Regions from separate parts of the Streptomyces sp. NPDC048514 genome, predicted to be linked through region 1. Evidence: riboswitches for the same ligand, from Rfam matches in the RefSeq annotation. Region 1 holds a riboswitch; the other holds the start of a gene.
The links. A riboswitch is a leader RNA that binds a small molecule or an ion and turns the genes downstream of it on or off. The one in region 1 is predicted to bind glycine.

Region 1 (5,196 bases):
CGGCGACCAGGCCCGCGAAGTGCGCCATGTCGACCCACAGGTACGCCTCGACCTCGTCGGCGATCCGGCGGAACTCGGCGAAGTCCAGCTCGCGCGGGTACGCCGACCAGCCGGCGATGATCACCTTGGGGCGGTGCTCCTTGGCGAGCTTCTCGACCTCGGCCATGTCGACCAGGCCGGTCCCGGCGTCCACGTGGTAGGCGACCACGTCGAACTGCTTGCCGGAGAAGTTCAGCCGCATCCCGTGGGTCAGGTGGCCGCCGTGCGCCAGGTCCAGGCCGAGGATGGTGTCCCCGGGCTGGGCCAGCGCGAACAGGGCCGCCTGGTTCGCGGAGGCGCCGGAGTGGGGCTGCACGTTGGCGTACTCGGCGCCGAACAGCTCCTTGATCCGGTCGATGGCGATCTGCTCGGCGACGTCGACGTGCTCGCAGCCGCCGTAGTAGCGGCGGCCGGGGTAGCCCTCGGCGTACTTGTTGGTGAGGACCGAGCCCTGCGCCTCCATCACCGCGAGCGGCGCGAAGTTCTCGGAGGCGATCATCTCCAGCGTGGACTGCTGGCGGTGCAGCTCGGCGTCGACCGCGGCGGCGATCTCCGGGTCCAGCTCGTGCAGGGGCGTGTTCAGCACAGTCATGGGGCTACGACTCCTCAGCCGGCGGTGTGGGCGGCGTACTCGTCGGCGGAGAGCAGGTCGTCCGGCTCGCCGCTGATGCGCACCTTGAACAGCCAGCCGCCCTCGAAGGGGGCGGAGTTCACCAGCGACGGGTCGTTGACGACGTCCTCGTTGGTCTCGGTGATCTCACCGGAGACCGGCGAGTAGAGGTCGGAGACCGACTTCGTCGACTCCAGCTCACCGCAGGTCTCGCCCGCCTCCACGGTGGAGCCGACCTCGGGGAGCTGGGCGTAGACCACATCGCCGAGCGCGTTGGCCGCGAACTCGGTGATGCCGACCGTCGCGACGCCGTTCTCGGCGGCCGACAGCCACTCGTGCTCCTTGCTGTAGCGCAGCTGCTGGGGATTGCTCATGGCCTGAATTCTCCTGTACGCGCGGGAGTGCTGATGAAAGGGGGGAGTGATGGAGCTGCTCGTGAGCAGGGGACATGTGCGCAGGGTCACGCCGTCGGGACGCCGCGCGTCCAGTGTCTACTTCTGGCGCTTGTAGAACGGCAGTGCCACGACCTCGTACGACTCGTGGGTGCCCCGGATGTCCACGCCGACGCCCTCGCTGCCCGGCGCGGAGTGCGCCGCGTCGACGTAGGCCATGGCGATCGGCTTGCCCAGGGTGGGCGAGGGGGCGCCGGAGGTGACCTCGCCGATCACCTTCCCGCCCGCGACGACGGAGTAACCGGCGCGCGGCACCCGACGGCCTCCGGCGACCAGGCCGACGAGTACCCGCGGGGGGTTCTCCTGAGCCCGGGCGGCGGCCTCGGTGAGCGCCTCGCGGCCCACGAAGTCGCCCTCCTTCTCGAACTTGACCACTCGGCCGAGCCCGGCGTCGAAGGGGGTGAGCCCGGTGGTCAGCTCGTGCCCGTACAGCGGCATGCCCGCCTCCAGGCGCAGGGTGTCCCGGCAGGACAGGCCGCACGGGATCAGCCCCACGCCCTCGCCCGCCCCGGTCAGCGCCTGCCACAGCTGCACGGCGTGCTCCGGCTTCACGAACAGTTCGAAGCCGTCCTCGCCGGTGTAGCCGGTGCGGGCGATCAGCGCCGGGACCCCGGCGACGGTGCCGGGCAGACCGGCGTAGTACTTCAGATTGTCCAGGTCCGCGTCGGTGAGGGACTTCAGGATGCCCGGGGACTCGGGACCCTGGACGGCGATCAGCGCGTAGGCGTCGCGGTCGTCGCGGACCTCGGCGTCGAAGCCGGCGGCGCGCTCGGTCAGCGCGTCCAGCACCACCTGGGCGTTGGAGGCGTTGGCCACGACCATGTACTCGGTCTCGGCGAGCCGGTAGACGATCAGGTCGTCCAGGATGCCGCCGTCGGCCTGGCAGATCATGGTGTAGCGGGCGCGGCCGACGCCGACGGAGGCGATGTTGCCGACCAGGGCGAAGTTCAGGAGGGCGGCCGCACCGGCGCCGGTGACGGTGATCTCCCCCATGTGGGAGAGGTCGAACAGGCCGGCCTTGGTCCGCACCGCGAGGTGCTCGTCCCGCTCGGAGCCGTAGCGCAGGGGCATGTCCCAGCCGGCGAAGTCGGTCATCGTCGCGCCGAGCGAGCGATGCAGCGCGTCCAGCGCGGTACGACGGGGTTCGGTACTGCTCATCGGTCGGTCGTCTCCCAGGGCAGACATGACGGGCGAGGAACGTCCTCCCCATCTGTCATCGGAACCTGAGAGGTTCGCCTCGACCGCCACGGGGGCGATCACGGCTTGCACCTTGGGTGGAGCCACTGTGGCAGCGGCTCGCTTTTCAGATGTGCCTCGCCCGCGCGGTAACGGGGCCTGAGAGATTCAAGGGAGGGACTTGCTCCTTCGGCGCCCCAGGAAGCTGGGGACTCTCCCGCGCGGATTCAAGCGGCCGGTATGCAGTTGGCGGGCACATCATTGCACGCCGCGCCCCCGCCCGTCAGGGCCCGCATCCGTAACCGACCTGTGGCAGTACGCGCACGAAAACGCCGACCCTCGCCCATTACCTTCTCTTTACGTAAAGCGGGCATGAGGATGACCGAGGCCACAGGGGAGGACGATCACGGTGAACAGGACCACGGCGTACGTCACCGCAGCAGCCACCACGACCGGTGTCGCGGTGCCGAAGCAGCCCTCCGCCCCCGCCCGCGAGCGCCGCGCGCGGCGCCCCGTACCGGTCGTCCGCGACCTGCGCGAACGGGACGGCCACAGCCCCCGGGCCCTGGTCTTCGGCCCCCGGGACGTCGTGGTGGTCACCGGCCTGCCCGGCGGCGGCAAGTCCACGCTGATGCGGCGCGCGGTCCACGGCCGCCGCATCGACTCCCAGGACACCCGCGACCGCTTCGCGGACCGCCTGCCCCGCGTCCTGCCCTACGCGCTCTACCGCCCCCTGGTGCGCCTCGCCCACTACACCGGCCTGCGCCGCGCGCTGCGCGCTGGGGAGGGCGTCGCCGTGCACGACTGCGGCACCCAGGCCTGGGTGCGCGCCTGGCTGGCCCGCGAGGCCCGCCGCCGCGGCGGCACCCTGCACCTGCTGCTGCTCGACGTCGCACCGGAGACCGCCCGGGACGGCCAGCGCGAGCGCGGCCGGGGCGTCTCCCGGTACGCCTTCGGCCGCCACCGGCGTACCACCGCCCGGCTGCTCGGCGCGATCGAGCGCGGCGAGCTGCCCGCGGGCTGCGGCTCGGCGGTGGTGCTGGACCGGTCCGCGGCGGACACCCTGCACCGCATCGGCTTCACCGGCTGAACAGCCCACCGGCATCCCGGGCCCACCGGCATCCCGGGCCGAACAGCTCACCGGCTTCACCGGGCGACCAGCCCGCCTCCCGGGCCGAACAGCTCACCGGCTCCACCGGGCGACCAGCCCGCCTCCCGGGCCGAACAGCTCACCGGCTCCACCGGGCGATCAGCCCACCGGCATCCCCGGCCGAGCGGATCACCGGGCGCGGGTACGGGCACCTTTCGCCGCCCGCTAGCCTTCTTGCTCACAGCAGTGGTTCCCAGCAGGCGGTAGGCAGATGGACTTCCCGGCGGACATTCCCGCGGACTTCCCGGCACAGACGCACCCCCACCCGCACGGCGGTTGGCCCGGCAACGAGCTGGAGGAGGTGCTCTCGGCCTCCCTCGGCATCCCGTCCGCGGGCGGCCGGATCATCGAGGTCCTCGGCCGGAGCCTGCTGTGGGTCCCCCTGCCGAACGGCGGGGACCCGCACAGCGTCCCGATGGACCTGCCCACGATGGACATCGGCGGCCAGGCGTACGTCCCGGTGTTCACCTCGGAGGAGCAGCTCCGCCTGGTCGCCGGCTCCCACATGTCGTACACCGTCGCGCCCGCCGTGGAGTTCGCCCAGGGCCTGCCCCCGCAGGCGGGCCTGGCCGTGAACCCCGGTGGCGTGGTGGGCGTTCCGCTGCCGCCCGACGCGGTGGCCGAGCTGTGCCGCGTGGGCCGTACTCCGCTCGACGGTCCCGGCACGGGCGGCCGGGTCCGGCTCTTCGAGCCCGACTGGCAGGAGGACCCCGTCGACTTCCTCGCCGCCGCCTCCGCCGAGTTCGCCGGGACCGGCGTGGTCCGCACCGCCCGGCGCTGCCTGGCCGCCGTCGAGACGGCCGACCCGGTGCTGTTCGTCGGCGTGGAACTCTCCAGCTGGGAGGGCGACCTGCGCGAACTGCCGCTGGCGGCCCTCGGCCGGGCCCTCGGCAAAGTCCCGGTCAAGTGGCCGGTCAACCTCGTCCTCCTCGACGTGACCGACGACCCGGTCGCCGACTGGCTGCGGACGAAGGTCCACCCCTTCTTCCAGCACGGTCACTGACCTGCCCCGAAGGTGCGCGGACAGCCGCACGGCCGGCCGCGCACGACCCGCACCCGCGGACGAACCCGAGGCTCCGGGGCACCGGGCGCATAAGCTGTCTCCGAAACGAGGGGCAAACGAAGAAGGGCCGGTACGACAGGTGAGCGCGAGCCACAGCGGCAGCGTCGAGCACATGCTGCGCCAGGTCACGCCCGGACGCTACGACGCCTACGAGGCCCTGCTGCGCGCCCTCGCCACCCCGTCCTCCGGCCAGATCTGGATGCTCCTGTGGCACGGCCAGGCCGGCTCCCCGGACGCCCAGTACGGGGACATGGAGGTCGACGGCTTCCACTACGCCCCCTGCGTGACCTCCGCCCAGGAGCTGTCCGCCAGTGGCTGGAACCGTTCCTACGAGGTCGTCGACGGACTCGACGTGGCCCGCACCCTCTACCCGGACCACTACGGCCTCTGGCTCAACCCGCACGCCCACGGAGGCGGCGTCGGCATCCCCTGGCTGGATCTGCGCCGCATCGCCACGGGCCTGGACCGCCAGCCCGCCGGGCCGCTCCGGGTCACCGAACCCGGTATCGAGATCCCGCAGTTCTACGCCCTGCTGACGCAGAACGCCCACCGGACCCCGGCCCTGCGTTCGCTGCGCCGCGCCTGGGTGCAGCCGGCGCTCGGGGCGCCCTACCTCACCATCGGCCTGGACGTGTACGACGCCTCGCCCGCCGCGGTGGACTCGGTGCGCGCGATGATGCAGCAGTCGGTCGGGGCGGTCCCGGAG
Region 2 (5,196 bases), on a different contig from region 1:
CGGCGACCAGATCCGCGCCGACCTCACCGGCGACCTCACCCTCGCCGCCGACCTCACCACGGTCGCCGCCGCCGAACTCGATCTGCAGCCCGGTGCGCCGGTCTGGGCGACGGTCAAGGCGACGCAGACGCACGCATACCCGGCCTGACCGTCCTCCCGGACTACGGTGAGGGGCCATGACCCTGAGCATCCGCAACCAGCTGCCCGGCTCCGTCACCGAGGTGCGGCCGGGCGAGGCCATGGCGACCGTGAAAATCCGGTTGGCCGGCGGCCAGGACCTCACGGCGGCCGTCACCCGGGAGGCCGTCCAGGAACTCGGCCTCACCGTGGGTACTCCGGTGAGCGCCCTGGTGAAGTCGACCGAGGTCTCCCTCTCCACCAGCCGGGTCGAGGGCCTGTCGATCCGTAACCAGCTGCCCGGCACGGTCACCCGTCTCACCCTCGGCGAAGCCATGGCCACCGTGCAGGTCACCATGGACGGCGGCGAACTCACCGCCGCGATCACCAAGGACGCGGCCGGCGACCTCGGCCTCTTCGTGGGCTCCGACGTCATCGCCCTCATCAAGTCGACCGAGGTCTCGCTGGCGACGGCGTGACAACGCCCGAGGGGTCCCGTCCGTGCGGACGGGACCCCTCGAACGCTCGCTCGGACCTCGCGGGCGGTCCCGTGCCGGGACGGGCCCCCTCGGCGGCTCAGTCCTCGTAGGCGTCCAGCGGCGGGCAGGAGCACACGAGGTTGCGGTCGCCGTACGCCTGGTCGATGCGGCGCACCGGCGGCCAGTACTTGTCGGCGGCCGAGACGCCGGCCGGGAAGACGGCCTCGTCGCGGCCGTAGGCGTGCGTCCACTCGCCGCCGAGCGCGGCCGCGGTGTGCGGGGCTCCCCGCAGCGGGTTGTCCTCGGCGGGCCAGTGGCCCGAGGCGACCTTCTCGATCTCCGCGCGGATGGCGATCATCGCATCGCAGAAACGGTCCAGCTCGTTGAGGTCCTCCGACTCGGTCGGCTCGATCATCAGCGTGCCGGCCACCGGGAAGGACATGGTCGGCGCGTGGAAGCCGTAGTCGATGAGGCGCTTGGCCACGTCGTCCACGCTCACGCCGGTCGCCTTGGTCAGCGGGCGCAGGTCGATGATGCACTCGTGCGCGACCAGGCCGCCGGGGCCGTTGTAGAGCACCGGGTAGTGGGGCTCCAGGCGCTTGGCGATGTAGTTCGCGGAGAGGACGGCCACCTGCGTGGCCCGCTTCAGGCCCTCGCCACCCATCAGACGGACGTACGCCCACGAGATGGGCAGGATGCCCGCGCTGCCCCACGGCGCCGCCGAGATCGGGCCGACACCCGTCTCGGGGCCGGCGGCCGGCTGCAGCGGGTGGTTGGGCAGGTACGGCGCCAGGTGCCCGCGGACCGCGACCGGACCGACGCCGGGGCCGCCGCCGCCGTGCGGGATGCAGAAGGTCTTGTGCAGGTTCAGGTGGGAGACGTCGCCGCCGAAGTGCCCCGGCTTGGCGAGCCCGACCAGGGCGTTGAGGTTGGCCCCGTCGACGTACACCTGACCGCCCGCCTCGTGCACCTGGGCGCAGATGTCGGCGACGTGCTCCTCGAACACGCCGTGCGTGGACGGATAGGTGATCATCAGCACCGCCAGCTCGTCGCGGTGCCGCTCGATCTTCGCCCGCAGGTCCTCGACGTCGATCTCGCCGTCCTCGGCGGTCTTGACGACGACGACCCTCATGCCGGCCATCACGGCGCTGGCCGCGTTGGTGCCGTGCGCGGAGGACGGGATCAGGCAGACCGTGCGCTGCTCGTCGCCGTTGGCACGGTGGTAGCCGCGCACGGCCAGCAGACCGGCCAGCTCGCCCTGCGAACCGGCGTTCGGCTGCAGCGAGACCTTGTCGTAGCCGGTGACCTCGGCGAGACGGTCCTCCAGCTCACGGATGAGCGTGAGATAGCCCTCGGCCTGCTCTGCGGGCGCGAAGGGGTGCAGCTGGCCGAACTCCGGCCAGGTGACCGGCTCCATCTCCGTGGTCGCGTTGAGCTTCATGGTGCAGGAGCCCAGCGGGATCATGCCGCGGTCGAGCGCGTAGTCGCGGTCGGAGAGCCTGCGCAGGTAGCGCAGCATCGCGGTCTCGGAGCGGTGGTCGTGGAAGACCGGGTGGGTCAGGTAGTCGTCGGTGCGCAGCAGCGCCTCGGGCAGGGTGTCCGCGGCCGTGGCGTCCAGCGCCTCGATGTCGCCGGTGACGCCGAAGGCGGCGAAGACGGCCTCCAGCTGAGCGCGGCCGGTGGTCTCGTCGCACGCCATGGAGACGAGGTCGACGTCGACCAGGCGCAGGTTGACGCCCTTGTCCCGGGCGGCGGCGACCACCTCGGCGGCCCTGCCGGGCACGCGCGCGGTGACGGTGTCGAAGTAGGCGCCGTGGACGATCTCCACACCGCCGGCCCCGAGGCCCCCGGCGAGGATCGTGGCGTAGCGGTGGGTGCGCCGTGCGATGGTCCGCAGGCCTTCCGGCCCGTGGTAGACGGCGTACATGCCGGCCATCACGGCGAGCAGCACCTGCGCGGTGCAGATGTTGCTGGTCGCCTTCTCGCGGCGGATGTGCTGCTCACGCGTCTGCAGCGCCAGGCGGTACGCCCTGTTGCCGTCGACGTCGACCGAGACGCCCACGAGGCGTCCGGGCAGACTGCGCGCGAACTTCTCCTGCACCGCCATGTAGCCCGCGTGCGGTCCGCCGAAGCCCATCGGCACGCCGAAGCGCTGGGTGGTGCCGACGGCGATGTCCGCGCCCAGCTCGCCCGGCGAGGTCAGCAGGGTCAGCGCGAGCAGGTCTGCGGCCACGGTGACGACCGCGCCCAGCTCGTGCGCCCGGTCGATGACCGGCTTGATGTCGCGTACGGCCCCGGAGGCGCCCGGGTACTGGATCAGCACGCCGTTGATCTCGCGCTCGGCGACCTCGGCCGGGATGCCCCCGTCGAGGTCGGCGACGACGACCTCGACGCCGGTCGGCTCGGCGCGGGTCTGGATCACGGCGATGGTCTGCGGCAGCGCGTCCGCGTCGACCAGGAACAGGCCCTTCTTGTTCTTGCCCATGCGCCGGGACAGCGCCATGGCCTCGGCTGCGGCGGTGCCCTCGTCGAGCAGGGAGGCACCCGAGGTGGGCAGCCCGGTCAGCTCGGCGACCACGGTCTGGAAGTTCAGCAGGGCCTCGAGCCGCCCCTGGGAGATCTCCGGCTGGTACGGCGTGTAGGCCGTGTACCAGGCCGGATTCTCCATGACGTTGCGCAGGATGACGGGCGGGGTGAAGGTGCCGTGGTAGCCGAGGCCGATCATGGAACCCAGGACCTGGTTGCGGTCGGCGAGCGAGCGCAGCTCGGCGAGCACCTCGGCCTCGGTGCGGGCGCCCGGCAGGTCCAGGGCGTCGGCGTTCTTGATCACGTCCGGGACCGCGGCGGCGGTCAGCTCGTCGAGGGAGCCGTAGCCGACGTGCGCGAGCATCTTGGCCCGCGCCTCCTGGTCCGGCCCGATGTGGCGCTGCTCGAAGGGGATGCCCTGTTCGAGATCGGAGAGCGGAATGCGATGGGCGGTCATTGCGGAGGCCTCCTGGTCTGACGACCTTCGGGGGGCACCACGGCGCGGGTACCCCGACGGCCTCCCCCTCTGTCATCTCAACCTGAGAGCTTCACCGGCGCCCGTGGGCCCCGGCTTTCCCCGTCGGTGAGAGCGGAGGCCGACGACACCCGCTCTGCTTTCCAGAGTGACCTCGTCCGTGCGGTACGTGAGCCTGAGAGATTCCGGGGAGGAGTTGCTCCTTCGGCGCCTCCGAGTGATCGGAGGACTCTCCCGCACGGGGTCAGCAGCCGCTGTCAGCCTACCAGCGGGGTCAACGCCCGGGCTTTCGAGTGGCCGCCCACTGGAATGTGCTCTTTTGTAGTGCTTACGGATGAGTTGCGACCAAGTGGAGGGAGAGGGACCGTGCAGACCGACATCGATCCGCGCAGCCTGATCGGCCGCAAGGCGTTCGACCGCAATGGCACCAAGATCGGCACCATCGACGAGGTGTACCTCGACGACGCGACCGGCGTGCCCGAGTGGGCGGCCATACGCACCGGCCTGTTCTCCAGGGACGCCTTCGTTCCGCTGGAGCCGAGCGAACTGATCGACGGCACCCTCCGGGTCCCTTTCGAACGCGCCCTCATCAAGGACGCCCCGGACTTCGGCGTGGGCCGCCACCTCTCCCCCGAGCAGGAACTGCAGCTCTACCACCACTACGGGCTCGACATCGCCTCGTCCTCCCCGCTCCCGGACCACGACTTCGGCAGGCTGGCCGGCACGGAAGAGACCTGACCCCCGCCCGGGCCCCGTACTTCTCCCTGTTCAGAGGACCGCCCCTGGACATGGGCCTCCTGCCCGAGGGCCCACGCCTGTCCAGGAGCCACTTGCCCGAGGGCCCACGCCTGTCCGGGAGCCTCCTGCCCGAGGGCCCGCTCCTGTCCAAGGGCCCATTCCTGTCCAGGGGACCGATGCTCCCCAGAGGCCCCGCGCTGTTCAGAAGCCCCACGCTGTTCAGAAGCCCCGCGCTGTTCAGAGCTCCCACGCTGTTCAGAGGCCCCACGCTGTTCAGACGCCCCACGGTGTCCGGGGCCCTGGCCGGGCTCCGCGGACCCGCCCCCTTCGGGCGCCCGACCCTGTTCAGCGGCATGATCGCGCGGTTCTTCGAGCGGGGTCCGGGGCGGAGCCCCAGGTCGGTCACCGCCGGGCGGCCCGAGAGGTCCGGGCGCGTCGGCGGAGCCGGCCCCCAGCACCAACGGCAACGGCTCCGCCGCCGCCAGCGCGGCGTCGTCGACCCGGAACGTCCGCACCCGCCCCCGCTCCGACTGAGGGGTCTCGAAACGCACGGTGACCCGGCCCAGACCACTGCCCTGCACCCATCCATGGCCCCACTCGGCGTGCCGCACGTCCTGCCCGGCACGCCACTGCCGCTCGGTGGGTTCCGGCCGCTCCCCCACTTCCTCCGGTACGCCGTCCTCGGCGAGGTCACCCGCCGCCCGCTCCCCCGCCGCCTGGGCGAAGAGGTCCTCCTGGGTGTAGTCGGCGAGCCCCGTGACGCCCACGCCGAGCAGCCGTACCCCGCCCGTGGTGTCCACGGAGTCCAGCAGCCGCCCGGCCGCCTCCCTGATGACCGCCGGGTCGTCCGAGGGGCCCCTG

Region 2: another riboswitch for glycine. It lies ahead of gcvP (aminomethyl-transferring glycine dehydrogenase); the one in region 1 lies ahead of gcvT (glycine cleavage system aminomethyltransferase GcvT).

What each region holds. Positions count from the first base shown of each region.
Region 1 is NZ_JBICWT010000006.1:168,974-174,169, forward strand. Features, by position in the region: gene glyA (serine hydroxymethyltransferase) at 1-631, opposite strand, end outside; gene gcvH (glycine cleavage system protein GcvH) at 646-1,023, opposite strand; gene gcvT (glycine cleavage system aminomethyltransferase GcvT) at 1,141-2,259, opposite strand; glycine riboswitch at 2,415-2,507, opposite strand; gene ACGFT2_RS15240 (AAA family ATPase) at 2,687-3,367, shown strand; gene ACGFT2_RS15245 (enhanced serine sensitivity protein SseB) at 3,639-4,430, shown strand; gene ACGFT2_RS15250 (enhanced serine sensitivity protein SseB C-terminal domain-containing protein) at 4,603-5,196, shown strand, end outside.
Region 2 is NZ_JBICWT010000001.1:10,255-15,450, reverse strand. Features, by position in the region: gene ACGFT2_RS00075 (ABC transporter ATP-binding protein) at 1-148, shown strand, start outside; gene ACGFT2_RS00070 (molybdopterin-binding protein) at 177-596, shown strand; gene gcvP (aminomethyl-transferring glycine dehydrogenase) at 694-3,579, opposite strand; glycine riboswitch at 3,751-3,844, opposite strand; gene ACGFT2_RS00060 (PRC-barrel domain-containing protein) at 3,964-4,335, shown strand; partial or broken gene ACGFT2_RS00055 (DNA polymerase IV) at 4,710-5,196, opposite strand, start outside.